DNA from 4 places in the Streptomyces sp. NPDC003284 genome. Region 3 is predicted to be linked to each of the others. Evidence: riboswitches for the same ligand, from Rfam matches in the RefSeq annotation. Region 3 holds a riboswitch; each other region holds the start of a gene.
The links. A riboswitch is a leader RNA that binds a small molecule or an ion and turns the genes downstream of it on or off. The one in region 3 is predicted to bind cobalamin.

Region 1: another riboswitch for cobalamin. It lies ahead of ACWDYF_RS02365 (NAD(P)-dependent oxidoreductase); the one in region 3 lies ahead of ACWDYF_RS17120 (CoA-acylating methylmalonate-semialdehyde dehydrogenase).
Region 2: another riboswitch for cobalamin. It lies ahead of metE (5-methyltetrahydropteroyltriglutamate--homocysteine S-methyltransferase); the one in region 3 lies ahead of ACWDYF_RS17120 (CoA-acylating methylmalonate-semialdehyde dehydrogenase).
Region 4: another riboswitch for cobalamin. It lies ahead of ACWDYF_RS23490 (ribonucleoside-diphosphate reductase subunit alpha); the one in region 3 lies ahead of ACWDYF_RS17120 (CoA-acylating methylmalonate-semialdehyde dehydrogenase).

What each region holds. Positions count from the first base shown of each region.
Region 1 covers NZ_JBSFSI010000001.1:519,500-523,701, forward strand. The annotation lists gene ACWDYF_RS02355 (short-chain fatty acyl-CoA regulator family protein) at 1-1,239, shown strand, start outside; gene ACWDYF_RS02360 (TOPRIM nucleotidyl transferase/hydrolase domain-containing protein) at 1,315-1,932, shown strand; adenosylcobalamin (AdoCbl) riboswitch at 2,047-2,191, shown strand; gene ACWDYF_RS02365 (NAD(P)-dependent oxidoreductase) at 2,438-3,442, shown strand; gene cimA (citramalate synthase) at 3,486-4,202, shown strand, end outside.
Region 2 covers NZ_JBSFSI010000004.1:420,633-424,834, reverse strand. The annotation lists gene metE (5-methyltetrahydropteroyltriglutamate--homocysteine S-methyltransferase) at 1-1,763, opposite strand, end outside; cobalamin riboswitch at 1,917-2,161, opposite strand; gene ACWDYF_RS11840 (SGNH/GDSL hydrolase family protein) at 2,385-3,563, shown strand; gene ACWDYF_RS11835 (helix-turn-helix domain-containing protein) at 3,615-4,202, opposite strand, start outside.
Region 3 covers NZ_JBSFSI010000007.1:84,268-88,469, forward strand. The annotation lists gene ACWDYF_RS17115 (acyl-CoA dehydrogenase family protein) at 1-239, opposite strand, end outside; gene ACWDYF_RS17120 (CoA-acylating methylmalonate-semialdehyde dehydrogenase) at 246-1,769, opposite strand; cobalamin riboswitch at 2,013-2,210, opposite strand; gene ACWDYF_RS17125 (DUF4430 domain-containing protein) at 2,321-2,854, opposite strand; cobalamin riboswitch at 2,991-3,061, opposite strand; gene ACWDYF_RS17130 (hypothetical protein) at 3,133-3,546, opposite strand; gene ACWDYF_RS17135 (AfsR/SARP family transcriptional regulator) at 3,670-4,202, opposite strand, start outside.
Region 4 covers NZ_JBSFSI010000011.1:193,677-197,878, forward strand. The annotation lists gene ACWDYF_RS23475 (DUF3311 domain-containing protein) at 1-110, shown strand, start outside; gene mctP (monocarboxylate uptake permease MctP) at 107-1,717, shown strand; gene ACWDYF_RS23485 (GNAT family N-acetyltransferase) at 1,820-2,326, shown strand; cobalamin riboswitch at 2,389-2,525, shown strand; gene ACWDYF_RS23490 (ribonucleoside-diphosphate reductase subunit alpha) at 2,649-4,202, shown strand, end outside.

The DNA of each region.
Region 1 (4,202 bases), on a different contig from region 3:
ATCGACCCGGGCTTCTTCTCCGAGCGCGACACCACCCGGCTGGTGGCCGACCTGCGCGAGGCGCTGGCCGGGGAGATCGCCGAGTCCCGGGTCACCGCGGCCGATCTCGCCGACCTCGCCTCCCGGACGCCCGCCGTGGCCCGGGTGCTGCTGGACCTCGGCCGCCGCAACCAGGAGCTGTCCGAGCGGCTGGCCGGTGCCACCGACGGCCGGGACGGCGCGCGCACCCCCGTCTCCTCACCGCACGAGGAGGTACGGGACTTCTTCTACCGGCGGCGCAACTACCTGCACGCCACCGACCTCGCCGCCGAGGACCTGGCCGCGCGGACCGGGGTCCGGCCGGGCGAGACGACCGCCGCCCTCACCGCCCGGCTCGCCGCCTCCCACGGCGTCCACCTGGCCGCCGAGACCGGCGACCGGCTGCACCACTACGACGAGAGCACCCGCACCCTGCACCTGTCCCCGCGGCTGCGCCCCGGCCGCCGCGCCTTCCGCATGGCCACCCAGCTCGCCCTGCTGGAACACGGCGACGACTTCGCCCGGCTGGCCGCCGAGGACTTCGCCCCCGGCACCCCGGCCCACGGCCTGACCCGCATCGGCATCGCCCACTACTTCGCCGCCGCGCTGATCCTCCCGTACACCGCGTTCCACGCGGCGGCCGAGGAGGCCCGCTACGACATCGAACGCCTCACCGACCACTACGGAGTCGGCTACGAGACCGTCTGCCACCGGCTGAGCACCCTCCAGCGGCCCCGGCTGCTCGGCGTCCCCTTCTCCTTCGTCCGCGTCGACCGGGCCGGCAACATGTCCAAGCGCCAGTCGGCCACCGACTTCCACTTCTCCCGGGGCGGCGGCACCTGCCCGCTGTGGAACGTGTACGAGGCGTTCGCCGTGCCCGGCCGCATCCATGTGCAGATCGCCGCCATGCCCGACGGGCGCCGCTACCTGTGGACCGCCCGCGCGGTCACCCGGCACCGCGGCGGCTGGGGCGAGCCCGGCCGGGTCTACGCCATCGGCCTCGGCTGCGAGATCCGCCACGCCCACCGCCTCGTGTACTCCGAGGGCCTGGACCTCGGCAACACCGCGGCGGCCACCCCCATCGGCATGGGCTGCCGCGTCTGCGAACGCCTCGACTGCTCGCAGCGGGCCGCGCCACCGCTCGGCCGCCCGCTGCTCATCGACCACCACAGCAGCACCTTCGTGCCCTATCCGGTCACGGGCGCCGGGCCGCTCACGTAGGCCGGGGCCAGGTCCGGGGCGGGGGCCGGGGAAATCCTCTGGCACGGTGGCGTGAGCGGGGCGGAGACTCCTCCCATGGCTGACATGGACGCGTTCCGGGAAGCGGTCCTCGCGTGGGCGTCGGGCGGACCCGGCGGTCCCGCGCGCGAACTGGCCGCGCTGCCGCCCGTCCGGACCGCCGTCCTGCTCGAAGGGCCGAGCGACGCGGCGGCGGTCGACGCGCTGGCCGCCCTGCACGGCCGGGACCTGGCGGCCGAGGGCGTCTGCGTGCTGCCGATGGGCGGTGTCACCAACGTCGGGCGCTTCGCCCGCCTCCTCGGCCCCACCGGTCTCGGCCTGCGCCTCACCGGACTGTGCGACGAGGGGGAGCGCCGCTACTACGCCCGTGCCCTCGCCCCGGCCGGTGCGGCACCGGACGCGTACTTCGTGTGCGCGGCGGACCTGGAGGACGAACTCGTCCGGGCCCTGGGCACCGCCCGCGTCGAGGAGCTGATCCGGGACGAGGGCGACCTGCGCGCCCTGCGGACCTTCGGGAACCAGCCCGCGCAGCGCGAGCGCACCGCGCAGCAGCGGCTGCGGCGCTTCCTCGGCACCAAGAAGGGCCGCAAGATCCACTACGGCCGGGTCCTCGTGGAGGCCCTCGCACCGGGGCACGTACCGGCGCCGCTCGCCGCCCTGCTCGCCGGAGTGTGACCGCCGGGCACCCGGGCGGGCGGCGCTCCGCCCGACCCCTCGTGAATTCCCCTACCGAATAGGGGGGTTCGCGGCGGCCGTAGGGGGGTCCGGGGAACGGGGCCCGCTGCTATACATGGACCACCAGTGCCTGCGAAGCGGGGAAGCCGGTGAGAATCCGGCACGGTCCCGCCACTGTGACCGGGGAGAGATCCCCGGAAGTCAGATTGCCGCCCGCAGGTGTCACGACGAGGCCCACGAGGATGGTGCTGATGCGTTACGGGAATCTCCCGCATGCCGAGACAGGGCGCCGCACGCTTTCGGCGCCGGGTTTCTCCATCCTCGCCTAGCCCCGTCGGGGGCCTATTCCGGCGTGCCCGCGCGCACGCGTTCCACGGTGACCGCACGCGAAGCGACCGCCCCGGCGGCCGTTTCCGCGCCCGTCCCGTGCCGCGTGGCCCGCACACCGCCCCTCCGACACCGCCGATTCCGCGTGCGTGAGCATCCGGGGATGGGAAGAGAAGAAGTGACAAAGATCGTTCTCTGGCGTCCGATGTACGACTCCTCGGGCGCCGAAAGACTGCGCGGCCTCGGCGCCGAAGTCGTCGTCGTGGATTCCTCGGAGGAATCCGAGGTGACGGCGGCGGTGGCCGACGCCGACGCGCTGTGGGTGCGCTATCCCGAGAAGGTCAGCCGCCGGATACTCGCGGCGGCCCCCCGGCTCACCGTCGTCTCCACCTCCGGATTCGGCACCGACAACGTCGATATCGAGGCGGCCACCGAATACGGGATCCTCGTCGTCAACCAGCTCGGTTTCGGCCGGATTCCGGTCAGCGAACACATCGTCATGCTGATCCTGGCCACGCTCAAACAGCTCAACTGGGCCGACCCGGCCACCCGCGACGGCTCCGCCTGGCGGCAGCGCAGCGATCTCAGCCTCCACGAACTGCACGGCAGGACGGTGGGCGTCGTCGGACTCGGCTACGTCGGCGCCGAGACCGCCCGGAAGCTGACCACCGGATTCGGCGCGGACGTACTCGCCTACGACCCGTACGCCGACCCCCGCATCGCCCATCTGGTCGGCGCCGAACTCGTCCCCGATCTGGACGAGTTGCTGTCCCGGTCCACGATCCTCGCGCTCGCACCCGCCCTGACCGCGACCTCGCGGGAGCTGATCGGAGCCGACCAGCTCGCCCGGCTGCCGCGCGGCTCCTTCGTCGTCAACTGCTCCCGCGGCGGCGTCCTCGACACCGAGGCGCTGGTCGCCGCGCTGGAGAGCGGCCATGTCGCGGCGGCCGGACTCGACGTCGTCGAACCGGAGCCGCTGCCCGCCGGGCACCCGCTGCTCAGCCACCCGCGCGTCATCCTCACCCCGCACACCGCCGGACTGACCGCCGAGACCATCGTGCGGATGACCGACTCCGCGGTCACCCAGCTCGGGACGGCGCTGCGCGGCGACCTCCCCGCCGCACCGGTCAACCGCGCCGCCTGGGACGGCGACCGCTCGCGCCGCAGGACCGTGCTCCCGTAGACCGCCGCGCACGGACCCAGGAACTCCCCAGGAAGGACGCCCAGTGGCTCACACCCGCACCACACCGGCAGACACCCCCCTCGGCGACGGTTTCCATCTGTACGACACCACCCTCCGCGACGGCGCGCAGCGCGAGGGGATCTCCTACTCCGTCGCGGAGAAGCTCACCACCGCCCGCACCCTGGACGCCCTGGGCGTCGGCTTCATCGAGGGCGGCTGGCCGGGCGCACTGCCCAAGGACACCGCTTTCTTCGCCCGCGCGGCGGAGGAACTGCACCTGAAGCACGCCGCGTTGGTCGCCTTCGGCAGCACCCGCAAGCCGGGCCGCAGCGCCGAGCAGGACCCGCAGGTACGGGCCCTGCTCGACTCCCGGGCCCCGGTGATCACCCTGGTCGCCAAGTCCGACCGGCGGCACATCGAACGGGCGCTGCGCACGGACGTGGCGGAGAACTGCGCGATGGTCCGGGACACTGTGCGCCTCCTGGTGGCCGAGGGCCGCCGGGTCTTCCTCGACGCCGAGCACTTCTTCGACGGCTACGCCGCCGACCCCGCCACCGCGCTGCGGGTGCTGGACGCCGCCATGGGCGCGGGCGCCGACGTCGCCGTCCTGTGCGACACCAACGGCGGCCAGCTCCCCGGCCGGCTCGCCGAGACCGTCGGCGAGGTCGCCGCCCGCACCGGGTTCCGTATCGGCATCCACTGCCAGGACGACACCGGGTGCGCCGTGGCCAACACGATCGCCGCCGTGGAGGCGGGCGCC
Region 2 (4,202 bases), on a different contig from region 3:
GTGTCGCCCAGCGGCTGGTCGTCGCGCACGAAGGACCAGGCGAGCATGGTCACCGGTCCGGTGAGCATGCCCTTGACCGGCCGGTCGGAGAGCGACTGCGCGTACGTCGTCCAGCGCACCGTCATCGGCTCGGGGCGGGAGATGTCACCGGCCAGGATCGGCGGGCGGACATAGCGGGTGCCGTACGACTGGACCCAGCCGTGCTGGGTGGCGAGGTAGCCGGTGAGCTGCTCGGCGAAGTACTGCACCATGTCGTTGCGTTCGGCCTCGCCGTGCACCAGGACGTCCAGGCCGGTCTTCTCCTGGAAGGAGATCACCTCCTGGATCTCGGCCCTGATGCGCTCCTCGTACTCGGCCGTGCCGGTCCGGCCGGCCCGCAGGTCGGCGCGGGCGGTGCGCAGTTGGGGGGTCTGCGGGAAGGAGCCGACGGTGGTGGTGGGCAGCAGCGGCAGTCCGAGCCGGGCGCGCTGGGCGGTGACCCGCTCGGCGTACGGCTGCCCGCGGCGGGCGTCCGTCTCGGTGACGGCGGCGGCGCGGGCGCGCACGGCCGGGTCGTGGGTGAGCGGGGACTGCTCGCGGGAGGCCAGGTCGGCGCGGTTGGCGGCGAGTTCGGCGGCGATGGTGTCGGTGCCCCGGGCGAGGCCCTTGGCGAGGGTGACGACCTCGGCCGTCTTCTGCCGCGCGAAGGCCAGCCAGCGCAGGATCTGCGGGTCGATGTCCCGCTCCGGCGCGGTGTCCAGGGGCACATGGAGCAGGGAGCAGGACGCGGAGACGTCGACGCGGTCGGCCAGGCCCAGCAGGGTGCCGAGCACGGACAGCGAGTGCGCGAGGTCGTTGACCCAGATGTTGCGGCCGTCCACGACACCGGCGACCAGCCGCTTGCCGGGCAGTCCGCCGGCCGCGGCGAGCGCGTCCAGGTTGGCCGCCGCGGGCCCGGTGAAGTCCAGCGCGAGTCCGTCGACGGGGGCCTTGGCCAGTACCGGCAGGGCCTCGCCGAGGCGGTCGAAGTAGGACGCGACCAGCAGCCGGGGCCGGTCGGTGAGGGCGCCGAGGTCGCGGTAGGCGCGCCCGGCGGCGTTCAGCTCGGCCGGGGTCCGGTCCTGCACCAGCGCGGGCTCGTCGAGCTGCACCCACTCGGCGCCCGCCGCGCGCAGGTCGGCCAGCACCTCGGCGTACACCGGCAGCAGCCGGTCCAGCAGCGTGATCGGGTCGAAGTCGGCGGCCACGCCCGGCGCGGGCTTGGCCAGCAGCAGGTAGGTGACGGGGCCGACGAGGACCGGACGGGCCGTCAGACCGAGCGCGAGGGCCTCCTTCAGCTCGGCGACCTGCTTGGCGGAGTCCGCCGTGAACACCGTGTCCGGGCCCAACTCCGGCACCAGATAGTGGTAGTTGGTGTCGAACCACTTGGTCATCTCCAGCGGAGCGACGTCCTGGGTGCCGCGCGCCATCGCGAAGTAGCCGTCCAGCGCGTCGGCGGCCACGGCGTCCCGGTGCCGGGCCGGGATCGCGCCCACCATGACGGTGGTGTCCAGCACGTGGTCGTAGTACGAGAAGTCGCCGGTCGGGACCTCGCCGACACCGGCCTCGGCCAGCGACTGCCAGGTGGCGCGGCGCAGTTCGGCGGCGGTGGCCCGGAGGGCGTCGGCGTCGACACGGCCCTTCCAGTAGCCCTCGACGGCCTTCTTCAGTTCCCGGTCCGGTCCCTGGCGGGGGTGGCCGTACACGGTGGCCCGTGCTGCCGCGGCTGCGGACGTGGTGGTCACGGAGATCTCCTTCGCGAGATGAATCCCTGAGATCCCGGGGACGGGACGAGAGCGCGAAGGGTCACGGCACCGGACGGCGACGGCGTGCGGCCGTCCGTCCGATGTGTGCGCCGACCCGCCCTCGAGGTCACCGGGATGTCCGCGCGCGAGTGGTTCACGCGCGGGCAGTTGGCAGGTCTTCGGACTCGCGGGCCCGTCCTCGCCGTACCGATCCGACCAGATCCGTACGAGGGGGACACCTACTGGCCGTCGCTTCCCAGGCCCCGTCCGGGGCCCAGTGCGTATGACGGCGGTCGTTCCCGCTCACCGCTGCGGGGCAGTCCCGGATTCTCACCGGGTTCCCTCTTGCGACGCATCCCGCCTGGCGGACGGGGCGAACCAGCTGCACGGCACACCCTACGGGTCGGTTCCCGGCGACGGGGGATCACGTCCACCATGCGGATGTCGCGCTGAGACGCGTGGACCACCCCGGCGGGCCGCGCCTCTCATGGCTTTGGGCTACAGTGTTTAAGTGATTGCCTAAAAACCTTAGGGAAAACTCGACGACTCTCAGGCAGCAGGCAACAAGCAGTACCTCAGGCAGTCAGGCAGTCAGGCAGTACAGGAACCGGAGCGGCCCCCATGAACCCCCCGTACGACCGGATCACCACCCCCGTCACCGCGGACCTCCTGCGCGGCTTCCTCGATCTGGAGGAGACCGCGCACGGACTGCTGCCGCACCGGCTGCCCGCCCGCGCCCGCCGCCAGATCCCCGACGCGCAGCTCGCCATGGCCGAGTCCCAGCCCTCGGGCGTACGGCTGGTCTTCCGCACCCGCGCCACGGACATCGCACTGGACACGCTCCCCACCAAGCGCCGCTACGCCGGTGCCCCGGCCCCCGCGGACGGCGTGTACGACCTGCTGGCCGACGGCCGGCTCGTCGCGCAGGCGACGGTGCCCGGCGGCAACGTCCGTGTCATCACCGACATGGTCACCCAGGCGGCCGAACTGCGGGAGGGGCCCGCGGGCACCGCCCGCTTCACCGGCCTGCCCGAGGGCGACAAGGACATCGAGATCTGGCTCCCGCACACGGAGACCACCGAGCTGATCGCCCTGCGCACCGACGCCCCCGTGGAACCGGTGGCGGACCGCGGGCGCCGGGTGTGGCTGCACCACGGCAGCTCCATCAGCCACGGCTCGAACGCCACCCATCCGACCGGCACCTGGACCGCCCTGGCCGCCGCCGGGGGCGAGGTGGACCTGGTCAACCTGGGCTTCGGCGGCGGCGCGCTGCTCGACCCGTTCACCGCCCGCGCGATGCGCGACACCCCGGCCGACCTGATCAGCGTCAAGATCGGCATCAACATCGTCAACGGCGACGTGATGCGGCTGCGCGCCTTCGGTCCCGCGGTGCACGGCTTCCTCGACACGGTCCGCGAGGGCCATCCGGCCGCACCGCTGCTGGTCGTCTCGCCCCTGCTGTGCCCGGTCCAGGAGGACACGCCCGGCCCCCTGATGCCCGACTTCTCCGACGGCACCCTGCGGTTCCGGGCCACCGGCGACCCGGCCGAACGCGCCGCCGGACGCCTCACGCTCACCGTGATCCGCGCCGAGCTGGCCCGGATCGTCGCCGAGCGGCAGGCCGACGACCCGCACCTGTACCACCTCGACGGCCGTGAGCTGTACGGCGAGCGGGACCACGCCGAGTTCCCGCTGCCCGACGAGATCCACCCCGGCCCGGCGGCCCACCACCGCATCGCCCACCACTTCACCCGGCTCGCCTTCGGCGCGGGCGGCCCGTTCGCGGCCGCGGCCGGGTGACCGGGTGACCGGGCACCGGCGTCCGTCCGCGCGGTTCCGGGCTCGCGGTGGTCAGTCGGTGCCCGCACCCGTCCCCGTACCCGCACCCGTCCCTGTTCGCGGCGGGAGCTGGACGGTCATGACCAGATGGCAGGTCCCGGTGCCGGACCCGCGGTAGGTGTGCGGGACATCGCCGCGGAAGGCGGCCGTCTGCCCGGCGGCGACGGGGTGTTCGGTGCCGTCGACGACGAGGACCATCCGGCCGCGGGTCACACTGACGGTCTCCATGACCCCGGCCTGGTGCGGATGGCTCGGGTACTCCTCGCCGGGTTCGAGCCGCCAGCGCCAGACCTCGACCGGCGCGGCTCCCGGGGTGGTGAGCATCAGCCGCGCCTCGCCGCCGTGCTCGCCGGACCACAGCGGAGCGACGTCCTCGGCGGCCACGACGCGCACCCGCTCCTCGCCCGGCCCCTCCACCAGCGCGGAGACCGGGACACCGAGGGTGTCGGCCAGCCGGACCAGGGTGGCGAAGTTCGGATTGCCCTGAGCCTTCTCCAGGCCGACCAGGGCTCCCTTGCTGACCTGGGCGCGGCGGCCGAGTTCGTCCAGGGACAGCCCGGCGCGGGTGCGGGCCGTGCGCACGTTGTGCGCGAGCGTCCG
Region 3 (4,202 bases):
CCGGAGGCGAGGGTCTCGAAGACGAGGACGCCGTCGGCCCGGCCGAGGCCGGAGCCGCCGGACTCCTCGCGGACGTAGACGCCGCCGAGGCCCAGCCCGGCCGCCTTGCGCAGGACGTCGACCGGGAAGTGCTTGTCGCGGTCCCAGTCCAGGGCGTGCGGTGCCAGGTGGTCCTGGGCGAAGTCGAGGGTGGTCTCCACGAGGGCCTGCTGGTCCTCGGTGAGCAGGGTGTGGGTCATGGTCGCTCAGCCCATCGTGGGAATGGTGAAGCTCGCGCCCTCGCGCAGCCCGGCGGGCCAGCGGGACGTGACGGTCTTGGTACGGGTGTAGAAGCGGACGGCGTCCGGCCCGTGCTGGTTGAGGTCGCCGAAGCCGGACCGCTTCCAGCCGCCGAAGGTGTGGTAGGCGACCGGGACCGGGATGGGCACGTTGACGCCGACCATGCCGGTGTTCACCCGGCGGGTGAAGTCGCGGGCGGTGTCTCCGTCCCGGGTGAAGATGGCCACGCCGTTGCCGAAGGCGTGCTCGCTGGGCAGGCGCAGCGCCTCCTCGTAGTCGGCCGCGCGGACCACGGACAGGACGGGACCGAAGATCTCCTCCTGGTGGATGCGCATGTCGGGGGTGACCCGGTCGAAGAGGGAGGCCCCGGCGAAGAAGCCGTTCTCGTGCCCGGGGAGCACGAAGTCGCGCCCGTCCACGACGAGTTCGGCGCCCTCCTCCACCCCGAGGTCGACATAGGACCGTACGCGCTCCACCGCGTCCCGGGCGACCAGCGGGCCGAAGTCGGCCTCGGGGTCGTCGCTGCGGCCGATGCGCAGGGTGCCGATGCGCTCCTTGAGCCGGGCGACCAGGGCGTCGGCGGTCTCCTCGCCGACCGGCACGGCGACCGAGATGGCCATGCAGCGCTCGCCCGCCGAGCCGTACCCGGCACCGACCAGCGCCTCCACGGCCTGGTCGAGGTCGGCGTCCGGCATCACGATCATGTGGTTCTTGGCGCCGCCGAAGCACTGGGCGCGCTTGCCGTGGGCGGCGGCGGTGGCGTAGACGTGCGCGGCGACCGGGGTGGAGCCGACGAAGCCGAGGGCGGCGACGCGGGGATCCTCCAGCAGGGTGTCGACGGCTTCCCGCGCGCCGTTGACGACATTGAGGACGCCCGGCGGCAGGCCCGCCTCCAAGAAGAGTTCGGCGAGCCGCAGCGGCACCGAGGGTGCCCGCTCGGACGGCTTGAGGACATAGGCGTTTCCGCAGGCCAGGGCGGGGGCGGCCTTCCAGAGCGGGATCATGGCGGGGAAGTTGAACGGGGTGATGCCGGCGACCACGCCGAGCGGCGAGCGCAGCGAGTGCACATCGATGCCGGTGCCCGCGTTGTCGGTGAACTCGCCCTTGAGCAGGTGCGGGATCCCGGCGGCGAACTCGACGACCTCCAGGCCGCGCTGGAGGTCGCCGTGCGCGTCGGCGACGGTCTTGCCGTGCTCGGCGGAGAGCAGCCGGGCCAGGTCGTCCTTCTCCTGCTCGACGAGCTGGAGGAAGCGCAGCATGACCCGGGCGCGGCGCTGCGGGTTCCACTCGCCCCAGGCGCGCTGCGCCTCGGCGGCGACGGTGACCGCCGCCTCGGTCTCGGCCCGGTCCGCCAGCGGTACCCGGGCCTGGACCTCTCCGGTGTTGGGGTCGTACACGTCGCCCTGGGCCCCCGAGGTGCCCGGGACGTTCTCGCCGCCGATGAAGTGGGTCAGTTCCCGTACACCGGCGGGGTGGTTCGGACGGATCATGGGTGCCTGCTCTCGTCAGGTGGGGGTGATCCAGGACGGCGCGCGCGACCGGCGCACGGCCCGCTCATGGACGCGGGCGTGCGCGAGGGCGGTCGGCGCGGAACGCTGAGGACGCCGGACCGTCAGGCCGTCGGGCCGGGGCGGGTGAGGCCGGTGGCGGAATGCGGGGAACCCCCGCGGCGCAGCTCGCCGGGATCGTGGAAACGCACCGGTGCCATGCGTGTCAGCTCCATCCTCGTGGACCACACGGAACATCCCACGGCCGGTATCCTGACTCCCGGATCAGCGCGCGCCGTCCGCCTTCCCGACATCCAGCTCGTCAGTGGCGTCCTGCTCGACGGCGTACTCCCCGGTCACAGTGGCGGGACCGTGCCGGAATCACACCGGCTTCCCTGCACCGCGGGCCTACGTCCCCAGAATATAGTTGGACGTCCTAGTAAATCCAGTGCCACGGCTGGAGCCGTACCGGATTCCCGTCGGAGCGGGGCCCTGCCGGGGCGCCGGCCGGCCGGAGGAGCGTGCTCCCCCGGCCGCCGGGCGGCGGGCAGCCGTCAGAAGGCCGTCCAGGTGAACGCCACCGTGTCCCCGGCGTTCAGCCGGAACTGGCAGCCGCCCACCGGGGTGGGCGTGCCGTTGACGGAGATGTTCCAGTACGCCGAGCCGCCGCCGCTGACGTTCTTGATGCTGTCGACCGCGTAGTCGTCGAACGACGCGTACCAGGCGCCGTCCCAGCCGAAGTGCCGCTTGCGGGCGGCGTCGTCGAGGGCGGCGGTGGGCGTCGGCACGGCGGAGGGGTGGGCGCTCCCGTTCGTCCCGTCGCATCTGTGCGTACCGCCCGTCGCCGTGGTGACGTCGTGGCCGCGCGTCCAGACCTTCCCGTGGAACAGCGGCCCGTCGGGGCCCTGCACGGTCAGCGTCACCCTGACCGGGGTGTTCGTGCCGTGCACGGCGTGCGTGCCCGGTGCGCCGTGGGCCTGGGCGGTGGCCGGCGCGGCGGCCAGGGCCACGCCGAGGGCGACGGAGGCGATGAGCGTACGGCGCAGGGAGGTACGGGAGACGGCTGAGGTGCCGGAGGTGTGTCGCACGGCGGGAGCCTTCCTGGTGTGGGCGGCCCGCAGCCCCGTCGCCGAGCGGACGGAGCGGGCACCGCCGCCGCCTCGGGCGAGACTCTCGGCTTCGCGCTGCAGACCATGACAGGGGAAGCGGTTCACGGCGCGCCCCGGGTGTCCCGACTCGCGGCCCACCGGCCGCACACGGTTGCAGGTCAGCGCCGGAATCCCACCGGCTTCCCCCAGGCACGCGCCCTATGCGGTTGTCGTACACACGGTCCGTCCGCCGAACGCGCGGGCGAACCGCCGTCATCCTAGGGCCGGTCGAGCCCGGCCGGGGGGCGTTTGCCCACTCCTCGTCCGGGCGGGTCGAACGCGTACAGCTCCAGGATGTCCGGCAGCGGGGCCACCCCCGGGCCACCGGCCCGCACCCAGCCGACGATGTCCTCCGTGGCCTCCGGGTCATTGACCAGCCCCAGCCAGACCGGCCGTGCCCCGGCCGCCCGGCCCGCGGCCGACGGCTGCACGACGACCACATTGGCCTGGTCGCACACGTCCAGGCACGCGGAGATCCGCACCGGCACCCCGGCCCGCAGCCGCGCGGTCTGCGCCGCGTGGTCGACTCCGGTCACCTTGGGCGTACCGCAGCAGCAGTCCCGGCAGACCACGACCCGGCACGGCACGGGCACGGGAACCGAAACCGGCTCCGGCTCCGGCTCCGGCCGCACGGACGACGACCGTGCGCGCGGTATGCCGCCGGACGGGTCCTCGGACACCGCGGTACCTCCCTGATCGGCCGACCGTCGCTCACGCCGGGACCGAGTATGCCTGTTCCCCCGGGGCACGAGCCCTCACCGCAGCTCTTCCAGACGGTCCCGTACTTCCTGGGTGTCGTGGCCGCCCATCAGTTCGCGCAGCACGAGGACGCGTTCCAGTGCCTCGACGGCCTCGGGTGAGCGGCCTGCCGCCACCAGGACATCGGCACAGAGCCACAGGAGCTTGGCCTCGTCGTGCCAGTGTTCGAGGTCACACAGAATTCCGCAGGCCCGCCGGAGCAGCCGGAGCGCCTCCTCCCCCTCCGACCTGGAGAGGTGGATCTGGGCGAGCGTGTACAGGGCGTCCGCCCCGCACCTCCGGTCCGTCGTCCCCTCCGCGATGCGCAGCGCCTCACCACAGGCGCGGAGCCCTTCGTCGTACTCCCCGCGGTCGCGGTGGAGGGTACCGATGCCGTTCAGCGCCGCCGCTTCCCCGCTGCGGTCGCCCAGCGCCCGGTACAGCTCCAGGGCTTGCCGGTGATGCTCCTCCGCCGCCGTCCCGTCCCCCTGTTTGCGCAACGTGAGCGCGAGCGTGTGCAGGGAATGCGCCAGACTCAGTCTGCCGGTCC
Region 4 (4,202 bases), on a different contig from region 3:
TGATCATCTCCACGGTCCTCACGGTGATCGCCCACCGGCTCTGGCAGCACGACCAGCGCGGGCGCCGCACCGGTGACTCCGCGTCCGCGAAGGGCGGTGCGGCCCGGTGAAGGACGGCGTCAACGGCGTCGCGCTCGGCGTCTTCATCTTCTTCTTCCTGCTCGTCACCGTCATGGGCTTCCTGGCCGCGCGCTGGCGCCGGGCGGACAACGAGCACAGCCTGGACGAGTGGGGCCTGGGCGGCCGCTCCTTCGGCACCTGGATCACCTGGTTCCTGCTCGGCGGCGACCTGTACACCGCCTACACGTTCGTGGCGGTGCCCGCGGCGATCTACGCGACCGGCGCCGCCGGGTTCTTCGCGGTGCCGTACACGATCCTGGTCTACCCGCTGATCTTCACCTTCCTGCCCCGGCTCTGGTCGGTCTCGCACAAGCACGGGTACGTGACGACATCCGACTTCGTGCGCGGCCGGTTCGGCTCCAAGGGCCTGTCGCTGGCGGTGGCGCTCACCGGCATCCTCGCCACCATGCCGTACATCGCGCTCCAGCTCGTCGGCATCCAGGCGGTGCTGGACGTGATGGGCGTGGGCGGCGGCGAGAACACCAACTGGTTCGTGAAGGACCTGCCGCTGCTGATCGCCTTCGGCGTGCTGGCGGCGTACACGTACTCCTCGGGGCTGCGCGCGCCCGCGCTGATCGCGTTCGTGAAGGACGCGCTCATCTACATCGTCATCGCGGTCGCGATCATCTACATCCCGATCAAGCTGGGCGGGTTCGACGACATCTTCGCGGCGGCCTCCGAGAAGTACAGCAAGGCGGGGGCGGGCGGACTGGCACCGGCCTCGGGCGGCCAGTGGACGTACGCCACCCTGGCGCTGGGCTCCGCGCTGGCGCTGTTCATGTATCCGCACTCGATCACCGCCACGCTGTCCTCGCGCAGCCGCGAGGTGATCCGCCGCAACACCACGATCCTGCCGCTGTACTCGCTGATGCTGGGTCTGCTGGCGCTGCTCGGCTTCATGGCGATCGCGGCGGGTGTGAAGGTGCAGAACGGCCAGCTGGCCATCCCGCAGCTGTTCGAGGACATGTTCCCGGACTGGTTCACGGGCATCGCCTTCGCGGCCATCGGCATCGGCGCGCTGGTACCGGCGGCCATCATGTCGATCGCGGCCGCGAACCTGTTCACCCGCAACATCTACAAGGACTTCATCAAGCCGGACGCGACGCCCAAGGAGGAGACCCGGGTCTCCAAGCTGGTCTCGCTGCTGGTGAAGGTGGGCGCGCTGGTCTTCGTGCTGACCATGGACAAGACCGTGGCCATCAACTTCCAGCTGCTCGGCGGCATCTGGATCCTCCAGACCTTCCCGGCCCTGGTCGGCGGCCTGTTCACCCGCTGGTTCCACCGCTGGGCGCTGCTGGCCGGCTGGGCGGTCGGCATGGTCTACGGCACGGTCGCGGCCTACGGGGTCGCCTCGCCGACGCAGAAGCACTTCGGCGGCTCGGCCAAGGAGATCCCGGGCATCGGCGAGATCGGCTACATCGGCATGACGGCGTTCGTGCTGAACGTGGCCGTCGCCGTGGTCCTGACCTTCGTCCTCAGGGCTCTGAAGGCCCCCGACGGCGTCGACGAGACCCGTCCGGAGGACTACACGGCCGACGCCGGGGACGCCGGTGTCTCCGCCGAGCTGCCGCCCGCCACGGCGGGCAGCGCCCACTGAGCGGACGCCCCCTTCGAGGAGGCCGACGCCTTCGACCGGGCCGACGGGCCGCCGGGAGAATCCGGCGGCCCGTCGCCGTGTCCGTGCGGCACACTCGGGGTCATGGACCTCGTGATCAGGCCGGCGCTGCCCGGCGAGTACGCCGCCCTGGGCGAGATCACCGCCGAGGCGTACCTCCGGGACGGCCTGCTGGACTTCGGAGCCGACGACCCGTATCTGGACGTGCTGCGGGACGTCGCCGGGCGGTCGGCGGCCTGCGAGGTGCTGGTGGCCGTGGCGCGGGACGAGGTGCTCGGCGGGATCGCCTTCGTGCCGTCCGGCGGGCCCATGGCGGATATCGCGGGCCCCGGCGAGGCCGAGCTGCGCATGCTCGCGGTCGACCGCGCGGCGCGCGGCCGGGGCGCGGGCGAGGCCCTGGTGCGGGCCTGCGCGGACCGGGCGCGGGCCACCGCGGGCTGTGTGCGCCTGGTGCTGTCCACCCAGCGCACCATGCACACCGCGCACCGCCTCTACGAGCGCCTGGGCTTCGTCCGCACCCCGCGGCGCGACTGGAACCCCCTGCCCCACCTGGACGACATCCGGCTGCTCACCTACGCGTTGACCCTCTGACACCCTCCGCAGTCGACGCGACACAACATATGGGGGTGGCTTCCACACCCGGCACAAGATGTATGCTCATCCTCGCTGTCGTCGCAGGGGAATCCGGTGCGAATCCGGAACTGTCCCGCAACGGTGTACTCGTACGCACATGCCCTTATGGCCGCATACGAGCGTCAGTCCGAGGACCTGCCGACAGTGCGCCCGGCCGTCCGGTCCGGGTGTCTGACGTCCGGGCCTCGCGGAATGGGCCGGTGGACGCGGCGCCGTGCGCGCTCGTGCTGCCGCTCCCTGCCCTCGCCGAGGCTCCGTGCCGAGCGAGGGAGAGCCACACGTGACCATCGCGCCCGCCGATCCGGTCTCAGCCGAGGGCCGCCTGGAGAACGACGGTCCCGGTGCCGCGCTGCTGCGGACCCTGACCGAGCTGACCGCCGACCTCCCCGACGCCGACCCCGGCCGGGTCGCCGCCGCCGCGCTGCGCGGCCGTTCGGCCCGCGCGGACGAGGCGGAGCTGCGGGAGCTGGCCACCGAGGCCGCCGCCGGGCTCATCTCCGAGGACCCCGCCTACTCCCGGCTCGCCGCCCGCCTGCTGACGCTCTCCATCCGGGCCGAGGCCGCCTCCCAGGGCGTCACCTCCTTCACCGAGTCCGTCGCCGTGGGCCACCGGGAGGGACTGATCGCCGACCGGACCGCCGCGTTCACCCGGCTGCACGCGGCCCGCCTGGACGCGCTGGCCGACCCGTCCGCCGACGACCGCTTCGGCTACTTCGGCCTGCGCACCGTGCACAGCCGCTACCTGCTGCGGCACCCGATCACCCGCAAGGTGATCGAGACGCCCCAGCACTTCATGCTGCGGGTGGCCGCCGGTCTCGCCGAGGACGACAGCACCCGGGCCGTCGACGAGGTCGCCGCGCTCTACGGGCTGATGAGCCGCCTGGACTACCTCCCCTCCTCCCCCACGCTCTTCAACTCCGGCACCCGCCACCCGCAGATGTCCTCCTGCTATCTGCTCGACTCCCCCAAGGACGAGCTGGACAGCATCTACGACCGCTACCACCAGGTCGCCCGGCTCTCCAAGCACGCGGGCGGCATCGGTCTGGCCTACTCCCGCATCCGCTCGCGCGGTTCGCTGATCCGCGGCACCAACGGGCACTCCAACGGCATCGTGCCGTTCCTGAAGACCCTCGACGCCTCGGTGGCCGCGGTGAACCAGGGCGGGCGGCGCAAGGGCGCGGCGGCCGTCTACCTGGAGACCTGGCACTCCGACATCGAGGAGTTCCTGGAGCTGCGCGACAACACCGGTGAGGACGCGCGCCGCACCCACAACCTCAACCTGGCGCACTGGGTGCCGGACGAGTTCATGCGCCGGGTCAACGCCGACGCGCAGTGGTCGCTGTTCTCCCCGGCGGACGTGCCGGAGCTGGTGGACCTGTGGGGCGACGAGTTCGACGCGGCCTACCGCAGGGCCGAGGAGGCCGGGCTCGCGCAGAAGACGATGCCCGCCCGCGAGCTGTACGGCCGGATGATGCGCACCCTGGCGCAGACCGGCAACGGCTGGATGACCTTCAAGGACGCCGCCAACCGCACCGCCAACCAGACGGCGGAGCCCGGCCACGTCATCCACTCCTCGAACCTGTGCACGGAGATCCTGGAGGTCACCGACGACGGGGAGACGGCGGTCTGCAACCTCGGCTCGGTCAACCTCGGCGCCTTCGCCGACCCCGAGACGGGTGACCTGGACTGGGAGCGGCTGGACGAGACGGTCCGCACCGCCGTCACCTTCCTGGACCGGGTCGTCGACATCAACTTCTACCCGACCGAGCAGGCGGGCCGCTCCAACTCCCGCTGGCGGCCGGTCGGCCTGGGCGCGATGGGCCTCCAGGACGTC